DNA from 2 places in the Neorhizobium tunisiense genome. Region 1 is predicted to be linked to the other one. Evidence: riboswitches for the same ligand, from Rfam matches in the RefSeq annotation. Region 1 holds a riboswitch; the other holds the start of a gene.
What was found. A riboswitch is a leader RNA that binds a small molecule or an ion and turns the genes downstream of it on or off. The one in region 1 is predicted to bind thiamine pyrophosphate.
Positions count from the first base shown of each region.

Region 2: another riboswitch for thiamine pyrophosphate. It lies ahead of thiC (phosphomethylpyrimidine synthase ThiC); the one in region 1 lies ahead of thiM (hydroxyethylthiazole kinase).

Region 1 is NZ_JBDIUU010000008.1:96,029-102,768, reverse strand. Features, by position in the region: gene ABCW43_RS21940 (response regulator) at 1-1,806, shown strand, start outside; gene thiD (bifunctional hydroxymethylpyrimidine kinase/phosphomethylpyrimidine kinase) at 1,950-2,753, opposite strand; gene thiE (thiamine phosphate synthase) at 2,750-3,388, opposite strand; gene thiM (hydroxyethylthiazole kinase) at 3,385-4,185, opposite strand; TPP riboswitch at 4,236-4,331, opposite strand; gene ABCW43_RS21920 (heavy metal translocating P-type ATPase) at 4,445-6,740, shown strand, end outside.
Region 2 is NZ_JBDIUU010000012.1:186,874-193,613, reverse strand. Features, by position in the region: gene epmA (EF-P lysine aminoacylase EpmA) at 1-248, shown strand, start outside; gene ABCW43_RS27885 (lysine-2,3-aminomutase-like protein) at 245-1,291, shown strand; gene thiC (phosphomethylpyrimidine synthase ThiC) at 2,048-3,859, opposite strand; TPP riboswitch at 3,959-4,091, opposite strand; gene ABCW43_RS27875 (acyl carrier protein) at 4,271-4,522, shown strand; gene ABCW43_RS27870 (acyl-CoA dehydrogenase family protein) at 4,524-5,705, shown strand; gene ABCW43_RS27865 (amino acid--[acyl-carrier-protein] ligase) at 5,755-6,666, shown strand; gene ABCW43_RS27860 (DUF1839 family protein) at 6,671-6,740, shown strand, end outside.

The sequences.
Region 1 (6,740 bases):
GGCGGCCTTTTCTTCGGTCATGCCCAGCCCGGCCAATTCCGCGAGGAGCATGAGCGGCTGGTGGTGGGTGCTGCGGGCCAGGTGGCGATCGCCATCGATAACGCGCGGCTCTTCCGTGCAGCGGAGCGCGACCTTGCAGAACGCCAGCGCGCCGAGGAGGCGCTGCAGGCGTTGAACGCCAGCCTCGAACAGAAGATCGCGTCCGAGATTTCAGAACGCCTGAAGGCGGAAGAGGCGCTGCGCCAGAGCCAGAAGATGGAAGCGCTCGGCCAGCTCACAGGCGGCGTGGCGCATGACTTCAACAACCTGCTGCAGGTGATTTCCGGCAATCTTCAGCTCCTCGCCAAGGACGTCGCCAGCAACCAGCGCGCCGGTCGCCGGGTGGAGAATGCACTTGCCGGCGTGCAGCGCGGTTCCAAGCTGGCAAGCCAATTGCTCGCCTTCGGTCGCCGCCAGCCGCTGGAGCCCAAGGTCGTCAATATCGGCCGGTTCCTCACCGGCATGGAAGAACTGCTGCGCCGAACGCTCGGCGAGGATATCGAGGTCGAGACGATCCGTTCCGGCGGCCTTTGGAACGTGCTGGTCGACCCCACCCAGATCGAGAACGCGCTGCTGAACCTCGCGATCAATGCCCGCGACGCCATGGAAAACGGCGGCAAGCTGACGATCGAGGCGGGCAACGCTTTCCTTGACGACAATTACGTGCGCCAGCACGGGGACGTGCCGGCCGGCCAATATGTGATGCTGGCGGTGACCGACACGGGCACCGGCATGGCGCCGCAGGTGATGGAACAGGTGTTCGAACCGTTCTTCTCGACCAAGCCCGTCGGAAAGGGCACCGGCCTCGGCCTTTCCATGGTCTACGGCTTCGTCAAGCAGTCGGGTGGCCATATCAAGATCTATAGCGAGCTTGGCCAGGGTACGACCGTCAAGATCTATTTCCCCCGCGTCCAGCGCAGCGAGGATCTCGTCACCGACGCCGATTTCGGTCCGGTGACCGGCGGCAGCGAAACCATTCTGGTGGCGGAGGACGACGAGCAGGTGCGTGCCACTGTCGTCGAGCTGCTCGGCGATCTGGGTTATGCCGTGCTGAAGGCGAAGGACGCTGCGGGCGCACTGAGTGTTATCGAAAGCGGTGTGCCGGTCGATCTTCTCTTTACCGACGTGGTGATGCCGGGACCGCTGAAGAGCACCGAGCTTGCCAGGCATGCCCGCGAGCGGATGCCGGATATCGCCGTGCTGTTCACCTCCGGTTATACGGAAAACTCGATCGTGCACGGTGGCCGGCTCGATCCCGGAGTCGAACTGCTCTCCAAACCCTATACCCGCGAGGCCTTGGCGCGAAAGATCCGCCACGTGCTGAACGGCCAGCAGCATCGCAACCGGGTGAGGGCGTCGTTCGCTGCCAATCCGCCCGCCCCGCCGATCGGGCAGCGGCCGGTTCTGCCGCGCTATTCGGTGCTGCTGGTCGAGGACGATTTCCTGATCCGCATGAGCACGGCCGATCTTCTGGCCGAACTGGGGCATGGGGTTTCCGAGGCCTCGACGGCGGAGGAGGCAATGACCATGATTGAGGCGCGCAGCTTTGACGTGGTGGTCACCGATCTCGGCCTGCCGGGTCTTTCCGGCGGAGAGTTCGCGCAGCAGGCGCGCAAGCTATCTCCCGATGTCGGCATCGTGTTCGCGACCGGCAACGACCGCATTCCCGACGAGGCGGCAGTAGAAGGCGCAGTGCTTCTGAAGAAGCCCTACGGCAGCCAGGAGATCGCGATCGCCTTCGAGAAGATTGCAGCGCAGAAGGGCTGAGGACCGGTCGTCACCCTTATCGAGCCGATGACTATGTTCTCACCTTCAACCGCGAGAAAGCTGCCGGCAGCGCCCTTTCGGCGGCCCGGCATCAAGAGCTTTGCGCGCCGACGTGATCGGAGCCCTTCACCTTGAGAATCGCCTCACCACCACTCGTAAAAATGCGATACCGGTCCGTGGCCGGTGCCGACGGTGAGGGTGTCGGCGGCAGCGATAGCGCCGGCGAGATAGGTCTTGGCGATCGCGACCGCTTCAGCCGGCGAGGCGCCCTTGGCGAGTTCGGCGGCGATCGCGCTCGAGAGCGTGCAGCCGGTGCCGTGGGTGTTGCTGGTCGCGGTGCGTCTGCCCTCGAACCAGTGGATGCCGGCGGCATCGGCCAGCACATCCGGGCTATCCTCGCCCTCCAGATGGCCGCCCTTCACCAATACCGCCTTGGGGCCGATCTTCAGCAGCCGCTCAGCCTGGTCTGCCATTTGATCGCGGGTGGTGGCGATCGTCTCGCCGAGCAGCGCCGCGGCTTCCGGCAGATTGGGGGTGACGACGGAGCTAAGCGGCATCAGGCGGTAGGTGACGGCATCCACCGCATCGAGTGCCAGAAGCGGCGATCCGCCTTTGGCGATCATGACCGGATCGAGCACGATCGGCACGCTGTCCCGGTAGGGGCGTAGCACGTCGGCGACGATTTCGGCGATCTCGGCATTGGCGATCATGCCGATCTTCACCGCATCGACGCGCACGTCGAGAAAAATGGTGCGAATCTGGTTTGCGACGAAGGCGGCAGGCACCGCGTGTACGCCCGTGACCCCTTGGGTATTTTGGGCCGTCAGCGCGGTCAATGCCGCCATGCCGTAGGTGCCGCGAGCCGCGAAGGTTTTCAGGTCCGCTTGTATGCCAGCTCCGCCGGAGGGATCCGAACCGGCGATCGACAGGACGTTTTTGATGGTCATGCGCGAGCCCTTTCGATTTCCGCGGCGATCCTGTGGGCCGCCGCTTTCGGATCGGGCTGGCCGCAAATCGCGGACACCACCGCGATGCCCTTCGCGCCGGCGGCAAGTGCCGGGCCGGCATGTTCCGCCTTGACGCCGCCGATCGCGACGGCCGGGACAGGAGCCATGGCGACGATACGGGCGAGGCCGTCGAAGCCGATCGGCTGCTTGTGATCCGGCTTGGTACCGGTCGCAAACACCGGCCCGATGCCGACATAATCGACCACCGACGGATCCACCCGCCGCGCCAGCTCCTCGGTTTCCACAGAAAGGCCGAGGATCATGCCGGTACCGATGTGCTGCCGTGCCATCGCGGCGACCATGTCGCCCTGGCCGACATGCAGGCCTTCCGCGCCGATCGCGATCGCCGCCTCGACGTCGTCGTTGATGATGAGAGGCACGCCGGTGCCTGCCAGCACCGCCTTCAGCGCCCTGCCGGTTTCGATCATTTTTGCCGTATCCGCCTGCTTGTCGCGAAGCTGGACGATGGTGGCGCCGCCGGCGACCGCCAGCCGGGTCGTCTCGACCATGCCGATCCCGTGGCAGAGATCCGGGTCGAGGACGAGGTAGACGGAAAGGTCGAACATCTTGGTCATGCCGGGACGATCCTTGCCTGGGCATCGAGCGACTCGCCGGTCAGGGCCGCGAGGCGGTCAAGGAAGATGGGGGAGAAGAAGCCGGGGCCGGACGCGGTGAGGGTTGCTTCCTCGCCCGCGACGGCAAACATGGCGAGTGCGGCGACCGTCGCGTCGAAGGGCTTGTCCGTGCTGGCCGCAAAGGCACCGACAAGGCAGGTCAGCGAGCAGCCGAGTGCGGTAACGCGCGGCATCAGGGCCGAACCGCCGAGGATGCGGACCGAGCGTCGGCCGTCGGTGACGAAATCCACCTCGCCGGTAACTGCCACCACGCAGGCCTTCTGCTGGGCAATGGCAATGGCCGAGTCTTCGGCCGCCACGACGCTGTCGCCGCTGTCGACGCCATGGCCGCTCGACTGGCCGCCGGCAAGCGCAATGATTTCCGACGCGTTGCCCCGTATGACCGTCGGCCGCAACTCCATGAGCTCGGAAAGTGCCGCGCGGCGATAGGCAGTGGCGTAATGGGCGACGGGATCGAGCACCCAGGGCCTGCCGGCCTCGGTGGCGGCTTCGGCTGCCATCTTCATGCCGGCCAGGAAATCCGGCGACAGCGTTCCGATATTGATCGTCAGTGCCGCCGCGATGCGGGCGAATTCGCCGGCCTCTTCCTTTGTGTGCACCATGGCGGGAGAGGCGCCGGCCGCAAGCATCACGTTGGCGGCGATGTTCATCGCCACGAAATTGGTGATGTTCTGGACGAGCGGATTTTTGGCGCGCATGGCGGTGAGCAATTGGCCGGGGGTCTGTCCAAGGGGCATTGTCGTGTGCATGTCTGCCTCGTTCGGCGGGGCAGGCGCGGGGCGCAATGGTGAACGCCCGAACGACTCCCTCCGCCAGCATGATCTGGTTCAGGTTCTAAGGGTGCTTCTCAGCCCGGCTTTGCCGGACGCCCCTGTCTTCACCATGGCTTACAGCAAAGATAATGCGCTTCGCCAGCGATTTTTTCTGATTTTTGGCCTTGCAGCTCTAGTTGCTAGAGGTTGTAGAGACGGGGCTCGATCCAATGGGAAAGAGACGATGAACGCGACGACACAGGCACGATACAAGGTTGGCGGCATGGATTGCGCCAGCTGCGCGACGAAGATCGACACCGCGGTGCGCCGCATGCCGGGTGTCGAGGACGTGTCCGTTTCGGTGGCTTCAGGCACGATGACGGTGAAGCATGACGGGACCGGCGATCTCGTCGCAATCGAGAAGAAGGTCGTGGGGCTTGGGTATTCGCTCAGGGCCTTGGGAAGAGGCAAACTCCCGGTCTCCCCCCTTGCGGGGGAGATGACAGAAGGGGGTGGTGCCGCGAACTCAATGGCCGAAGAGCACGCCGCGGCACCCCTCTCTACCCTGCCGGGCATCTCCCCCTCAAGAGGGGAGATCGGCAAGGCGCACGACCACCACCATCATGACGGTGGGCACGACCACGCCCATCATGATCACGGCCACGGCACAACGGAAATCGAAGGCCCGTACGGCCATGATCACGGGCCGATGGACGGGCCGTGGTGGAAATCGGTGAAGGGCCGCCTGACCCTCCTGGTCGGCATTGCGTTGGCCGCGGCTTACGGGATCGGCCATCTCTTCCCGGCCTATGACACCTATATCTTCACCGCCGCAATGCTGACCGGTCTCGTGCCGATCGCACGCCGCGCCGTCATGGCCGCGCTCGCCGGCACGCCGTTTTCGATCGAGATGCTGATGACGATCGCCGCCGTTGGCGCGATCGTCATCGATGCATCCGAAGAGGCTGCCGCCGTGGTCTTCCTCTTCCTCATCGGCGAACTGCTCGAAGGGGTCGCGGCCGGCAAGGCGCGGCAGAGCATTCGGAGCCTGACGGCACTGGTGCCGAAGAACGCGCTTCTCGAAGAGAATGGCCAGGCCCGCGAAGTGCCGGCCGAGAGCCTTGCCGTCGGTGCGATCATCCTCGTTCGTCCCGGCGACCGTATTTCCGCGGACGGCGTGATCGTCGCCGGCGAAAGCGCGATCGACGAAGCGCCTGTGACGGGTGAAAGCACGCCGGTTGCCAAGGGCATCGACGACGCGGTGTTTGCCGGCACGATCAACGGCGATGCCGCCTTGCGAGTGCGCGTCACGGCAGCTGCCGAGGACAATACGATTGCCCGCGTGGTGCGGCTGGTCGAGGAGGCGCAGGAAAGCAAGGCCCCGACCGAGCGCTTCATCGACCGTTTCTCGCGTTATTACACGCCGGGTGTCGTTGCCGTTGCCGCTTTGGTCGCCATCCTGCCGCCGCTCGTTGCCGGTGCGTCCTGGAGCGAGTGGGTCTACAAAGGCCTGGCGATCCTCTTGATCGGCTGCCCCTGCGCGCTGGTGATCTCGACGCCGGCGGCGATCGCCGCATCGCTGTCGTCAGGTGCCCGCCGCGGCCTGCTGATGAAGGGTGGCGCGGTGCTGGAAACGCTCGGCAAGATCACCGCCGTCGCGCTCGACAAGACCGGCACGCTGACAGCGGGTAAGCCTCAGGTGACAGACGTGATCGCCTTCGGCCGCAATGCGGAGGACGTGCTGCGCTTTTCCGCCGCGCTCGAGACCGGCTCCAGCCATCCGCTCGCCGTCGCCATCCTCGCCAAGGTGGCCGATGACGAGGTGGAGGTTCCCGCCGCGACCGATGCCAGGGCGCTCAGCGGCAAGGGCGTTACGGCTGTCGTCGAAGGCCAGGAGGTTTTTCTCGGTTCGCCCAAGGCCGCAGCCGAGCGGGTGTCGCTGCCGATGGCCCATTCCCGGCGGATCACCGGCCTCAACGACGAAGGCAAGACCGTCTCGGTCCTGATCGTCGGCGGGGTCCTGGCCGGCGCCATCGCCATGCGCGACGAACCGCGCGCCGACGCCAAGTCCGGCCTCAAGGCGCTGACCGACGCCGGCATCAAGACCGTCATGCTGACCGGCGACAACGCCCGCACCGCGACCGCGATCGGCAAGGACCTTGGCATCGAGGTGCGCGCCGAACTGATGCCGGAAGACAAGAGCCGCATCGTTGGCGAACTGAAGCGCCAGGGCTTCGTAGTGGGCAAAGTCGGCGACGGTATCAACGACGCACCGGCGCTCGCTGCCGCCGATGTCGGTATCGCGATGGGGGGCGGCACCGACGTCGCGCTGGAAACCGCAGACGCCGCAGCACTGCACGGCCGGGTCGGCGACATCGCGGCAATGATCGAATTGTCGAAGCGGACGATGCGCAACATCTACCAGAACATTTCGATCGCGCTCGGCCTGAAGGCGGTCTTCCTGGTGACCACCATCATCGGCGTCACAGGGTTATGGCCGGCGATCCTCGCGGATACCGGGGCAACGGTGCTGGTGACGA
Region 2 (6,740 bases), on a different contig from region 1:
TTGCCAATGCCTTTGGCGAACTCACCGACGCCGGCGAACAGCGCCGCCGTTTCGAGCACGAGATGGCCGAGAAGGCCCGCATCTACGGCGAACGTTATCCGCTCGACGAAGACTTTCTCGATGCGCTTTCGACCATGCCGGACGCAAGCGGCGCGGCGCTCGGCTTTGATCGGCTGGCCATGCTGGCAACCGGTGCCACCCGTATCGACCAGGTGATGTGGGCGCCGGTCGCGGAGGTATTTTCGTGACGTCGGTCCGCTCATTGAAAACCCCGGAAGAGCTGGCAGCCGCCGGCTTGATCGAGCCCCAGAAACTCGGCGGCATCCGCGCCGTCGCCGACCGCTATGCGATTGCGCTGACGCCGACGGTCGTGTCCCTGATCGACAGCACCGATCCGGCCGATCCGATCGCCCGGCAGTTCGTGCCCGATCCGAGCGAGCTGCTGGCGACGCCGGAAGAGCGTGCCGACCCGATCGGCGATCAGGCGCACAGCCCGGTCAAGGGCATCGTTCACCGCTATCCGGACCGGGTGCTGCTGAAAGCGGTGCATATCTGCCCGGTCTATTGCCGCTTCTGCTTCCGCCGCGAAATGGTCGGCCCGCAGGGCGACGGCACGCTTTCGTCTGAGGAGCTGGCGGCGGCGCTCGCCTATATCCGCGAGCACAGCGAAATCTGGGAGGTGATCCTGACCGGCGGCGACCCGCTGGTCCTTTCGCCGAGACGGCTGGCGGCGATCATGCGCGGCCTTGCCGAGATCCCGCATGTAAAAATCGTCCGCTTTCACACCCGCGTGCCGGTGGTCGAGCCGGACCTCGTCGACGAAGCGATGATCGCGGCGCTGAAGGAAAGCCGCAAGGTCGTCTATATCGCGCTGCATGCCAACCATCCCCGCGAAATGACCGACGCCGCCCGCGCCGCCTGCGGCCGCCTGGTCGATGCCGGTTTTCCGATGGTGAGCCAGACGGTGCTCTTGCGCGGCGTCAACGACGATCCAGCGGTGCTTGGCGACCTGATGAAGGCTTTCGTCGAGACCCGAATCAAGCCCTATTACCTGCACCATCCCGACTTTGCCCCGGGTACGAGCCACTTCCGGCTGGATATCGCCGAGGGCCAGAAGATCGTCTCGGCGCTCCGGGGCAATATTTCCGGCCTCTGCCAGCCCACCTATGTCCTGGATATCCCAGGCGGCCACGGCAAGGCAGTGATCGGCGAAAGCGCCGTACGCGGCGACGGCGGATGTTATTCCGTCAGCGATTTCCGCGGCGGTGAGCACGCGTATCCTCCGAGGTGACACGGGTTCTTGTTCACGCGGCGAAGTGCGCCCGTGGCTTGGCTTGTTTGGAGAGTCCACACGAATGCGGAACCTCATAATAAATAATAGTATGGCTCCGCATTCGCGTGGCCTTCGGCGTCTTTTCGAGGCTTCCGGCCCCTACAGGTGATCACCTCGCCTCGCTGCGTGGCTTCGTTCGCGGCTTCCTTTCGGGAAACCTTGCCACTTGCACGGCTCAACCGAACCCGGCCTGGCGGCCAGGGGGAGGCTTGATAGGGTTCGGGTTGCCCCTCGCCCATGGCTTTCACCTCCCTGACCTTTCCTGCACGTTACAGGTCCAACCAGGGCGCCGGCCTCCGCCTGCCCGCGAACGTCTCGCGAAACACTCCGGCGACGGAAGCGGGAGGATTGTAGGCCGAAAGCTGGAGGACGGGGATGATGAAGCGGTTAAGTCATTGGAGACGCTGGAAGGCGGCGGCGAATTATCCACGGGCAAAACAGCATCGGAAGGCGCACCCCGCCATACCCCCCTCTGTCCTGCCGGACATCTCCCCCTCAAGGGGGGAGATCGGCCAGAAGCAAGGTCCTAGCCGACCAGGAGCCTTGAGATCGCCGAGAGATTGCCGAACTCTGCTCCCTGTCGGCGTTTTGCCGTCGCACAAATCAGAGAGGGACCGCTGAGCAAGCCTCCCTCGATCCCCCCCTTGAGGGGGAGATGTCCGGCAGGACAGAGGGGGGTGACCTGGCCTCGACGTCGAAGGGCGTGGGATCAGCTCACGCCTTCCCCACCGGCATATAGAGATCGCCGCCATCGCGATACTTGGCGGCCATCGCCTCCAGGCCCTCCTTCTGCGCCTCGGCGCGAATATCGTGGGAAATCCGCATCGAGCAGAATTTCGGACCGCACATGGAGCAGAAATGCGCCACCTTGTGCGCCTCCTTGGGTAGCGTCTCGTCGTGGAAGGAGCGTGCCGTTTCCGGATCGAGCGAGAGATTGAACTGATCCTCCCAGCGAAACTCGAACCGGGCGCGCGACAGCGCATCGTCCCGCACCTGCGCCGCGGGATGGCCCTTGGCGAGATCGGCTGCGTGTGCAGCGATCTTGTAGGTGATCACGCCCACCTTGACGTCGTTGCGGTCCGGCAGGCCGAGATGTTCCTTTGGCGTCACGTAGCAGAGCATGGCGGTGCCGAACCAGCCGATCATCGCAGCCCCGATGCCCGACGTGATGTGGTCGTAACCCGGCGCGATATCGGTAGTCAGCGGACCGAGCGTATAAAACGGCGCCTCGCCGCAGACGGCGAGCTGCTTGTCCATATTGGCCTTGATCTTGTGCATTGGCACATGGCCAGGGCCTTCGATCATCACCTGGCAATCCTTCGCCCAGGCGATTTTCGTCAGCTCACCGAGGGTTTCCAGTTCCGCAAACTGCGCCGCATCGTTGGCATCGGCGATCGAACCCGGGCGCAGGCCATCTCCAAGCGAGAAGGAGACGTCGTAGGCCCGGGCGATGTCGCAGATTTCCTCAAAATGCTCGTAGAGAAAACTCTCCCTGTGATGGTGCAGACACCACTTGGCCATGATCGAGCCGCCGCGGGAAACGATGCCGGTGACGCGGTTGACGGTGAGCGGGATATAGGCGAGCCGCACGCCCGCATGGATGGTGAAGTAGTCGACGCCCTGCTCGGCCTGCTCGATCAGCGTGTCGCGATAGACTTCCCAGGTGAGGTCCTCGGCAATGCCGTTCACCTTTTCGAGCGCCTGGTAGAGCGGCACGGTGCCGATCGGCACCGGCGAATTGCGGATGATCCACTCGCGGATATTGTGGATGTTGCGGCCGGTCGACAGGTCCATGACCGTATCGGCACCCCAGCGGATCGCCCAGACCATCTTCTCGACTTCCTCGGCCATCGACGAGGTGACGGCCGAATTGCCGATATTGGCATTGATCTTCACCAGGAAGTTACGGCCGATGATCATCGGTTCGGATTCCGGGTGGTTGATATTGGCGGGAATGATCGCCCTGCCTTCGGCGACTTCGCGTCGAACGAACTCGGGCGTCACGAAGTCCGGCACATGGGCGCCGAAACTTTCGCCGTCGCGGATGAGTGGCTCGCTGGCCGCCTGCCGGCCGAGGTTCTCGCGGATGGCGACGAATTCCATCTCCGGCGTGACGATGCCGGCCCGCGCATAAGCGAGCTGGGTGACGGCCCTGCCCGCCTTCGCCTTGAAGGGCTGGTTGCGGACCGGGAATTCCGGCGTCAGGTGGCTCCCGGACACGAAGCCGTTGTCCTCCGGCCTGACGATACGGCCCTCATAGGCCTCGACATCGCCGCGGGCGGCAATCCAGCTTTCGCGCAGGCGCGGCAGGCCGGCATCAATGCTGATCGCGGTGCCTTCGGCGGTATAGGGTCCGGAGGAATCGTAGACGGTGACCGGCGGTTCGCCGGAGGTCGGATGCAATGCGATCTGGCGCATCGGCACGCGGATGTCCGGATGGATCGTTCCTGCTTTCAGGACTTTCGTGGAAGCGGGAAGCGGGCCGGTGGTGACGACCGGGGTAAGCTTGGTGGCTGCGATATTCATGGCTCAAGGCTCCAAGGTTTGACGTTTGGAGACCCAGTTCCAGTGTTGGAATGATGGAAAAACACCCCGGAATCCGAAGGACGGTTTCCCGTCCTTGTTACCGCAGCGCCCGCACCGTCCCTACGCCAGTATGAACTGGATCAGGTTCAACGGGTCACTGCGCCTCGGCCGGCCAAAGCCGATCCGACCAGCAGTATCTCAGCCCCTTGGCGGGACCCCCCTGGTGAATGGCGCCATCAGAAACCCGCGGGCCGTTGATGTCAAGCCGAGCCATGCCGATGGCGATCGATCGGATTTTACGGAATCCCGCAGCCCTAACTTCACGACGTTTATTACCGGAATCTTATGCTTTCCTGCGTAGTAAAGTCTCCAGCGATGAACGCAGAATTCGAACGATCCGGAGACGTCGAGATGAACGAGACCATTCGCGAATTGCTGACACGGGTAGGCGGCCTTCCGGTCGCGGTGACTGACCTGGAAGACGGCGCCGACCTTTATGCGGCCGGCCTCTCCTCCTTTGCATCGGTGCAACTGATGCTGGGCCTCGAAGAGGCCTTCGACATCGAGTTTCCCGACAGCCTTTTGAACCGCAAGTCCTTCGCCAGCATAGCTGCGATCGAGCAGACGGTTTCGCAGATCCTGAAAGCCCGCGAGGCCGCTTGAGATGAGCCTCCCCGCCTTTGCCGCCGACATGAGCCTGAGCGCCCGCGCTCACCGCGTGGCAGCCGTTGCGGCTGAATTTGCTGACCAGGTCGACCATGACGGCCGCTTCCCGCGCGAGGCGGTCGATGCCATGAAGGCCGAGCGCCTGATCGGAATACAGATCCCGGCCGCATTCGGCGGCGAGGGTGCCTCGATCACCGAGATCGCCGAGGTCTGCTCCATCCTGGGACAGGCCTGCGCCGCAAGCGCCATGGTTTTCGCCATGCACCAGATCAAGGTTTCGAGCCTGGTGGAACACGGTGGCGACAGTGAATGGCACAGGGACTTCATGCGCGAACTTGCAGGCCGCCAGCTTCTCGTCGCCTCCGCGACGACCGAGGGCGGCATCGGCGGCAATATGCGCAACTCGATCTGCGCGATCGAGGTCGAGGGCGATGCCTGCCGCCTGACGAAGGATGCGACGGTGATTTCCTACGGCGCCCATGCCGATGCGATCATGGTCACCTCGCGCTCCAACGAGAACGCCGCTCCGACCGACCAGGTCATGACCGTCTTCAGACAAGGCCAGTATACCCTGCAGAAGACCGTCGACTGGGATACGCTCGGCATGCGCGGCACCTGCTCGGACGGTTTTCTCTTCAGAGGCGAAGCGCCGTCCGTCCAGATCTTTCCAAAGCCGTTCGCCGAGATCGCGGCGCAATCGATGCTCGCCACCTCGCATCTCCTCTGGAGCGCGGTCTGGTACGGGATCGCCGCCGACGCGGTACTGCGCGCCCAGGCCTTCGTGCGGGCCGCCGCCCGCAAGGCGGGCGGCACCCAGCCGCCCGGCGCGCTGAGGCTCGCCGAAGCCTCGAACCTGCTGCAGCTCCTCAAGGCCGGCATCCTCTCCGGCCTGAAGATCTACGCGGATGCCAAGGCGGATCACGACCAGCTGTCGTCCATGGCTTTTTCGATCGCCATGAACAACGTCAAGCTGGCCTCTTCCGAGACGATCCTGACCATCATCAACCAGGCGATGATCATCTGCGGCATCATGGGCTACAAGAACGGTACGCCTTACAGCCTCGGCCGGCATCTGCGCGATGCGCATTCCGCCCAGCTGATGATTTCCAACGACCGCATTCTCGGCAATACGTCGACCATGCTGCTCGTTCAGAAACCGGACACCAGCCTGCTCGGCTGACGCCCCTATCATTTCAGATGTAAACCATTGAAAAGAATGAGGTAAAGCCATGGATATGCAAGTTTCCTTTCTCGACCGCCTGTTCGATGCAGGCCTGCTGATCGAGACGGGCGTCGACGGACTGTATGGCCGCAGCGGCCAGTTCGAAGACGTCATCGCCGCCTTCGAGCGGTTGATCGACAAGGTTGGCGGTGCCGACGGTGCCGAGGCGATGCGCTTCCCGCCCGGCATGAACCGCGCCTTCTTCGAGACCAGCGGCTACATGAAGAGCTTTCCGCAGCTCGCCGGCACGGTCCACTCGTTCTGCGGCAACGAGCTCGACCATATGAGCCTCCTGAAATGCATGGAGGTCGGCGAGGAGGACTGGACCAAGGGTCAGGAAGCGACCGACATCGTGCTGACGCCGGCCGCCTGCTATCCGCTCTATCCGACCGTTGCGCGCCGCGGCAACCTGCCCGCCGGCGGCAGCCTCTTCGACCTGCAGAGCTACTGCTTCCGCCACGAGCCCTCCAAGGATCCGGCCCGCCAGCAGCTGTTCCGCATGCGCGAATATGTCTGCATGGGTACCGAACAACACGTCACCGATTTCCGCCAGCTTTGGATGGATCGCGGCGTCGAGATGATGAGGTCGGTCGGCCTCGACGTCACCATCGACATCGCCAACGACCCGTTCTTCGGCCGCGCCGGCAAGATGCTGGTCAACAATCAGCGCGACCAGAACCTGAAGTTCGAGCTGCTGATCCCGATCACCTCTGTCGCCAAGCCCACCGCCTGCATGAGCTTCAACTATCATCAGGACAGTTTCGGCCTGAAATGGGGGCTCAACCTCGCAGACGGCAGCGTCGCTCACACGGCCTGTGTCGGCTTCGGCCTTGAACGCATCGCCCTTGCGCTCTTCCACACTCACGGTCTGGACGTAAAAGAGTGGCCGGAACCCGTCCGCGCCACGCTCTGGGGCTGATCCAATGACGGCGGTATTTCCGGCGCTCGATCCGGCGAACTACAGGACGCATGCGCTGCATTCGGCCGAGCGCA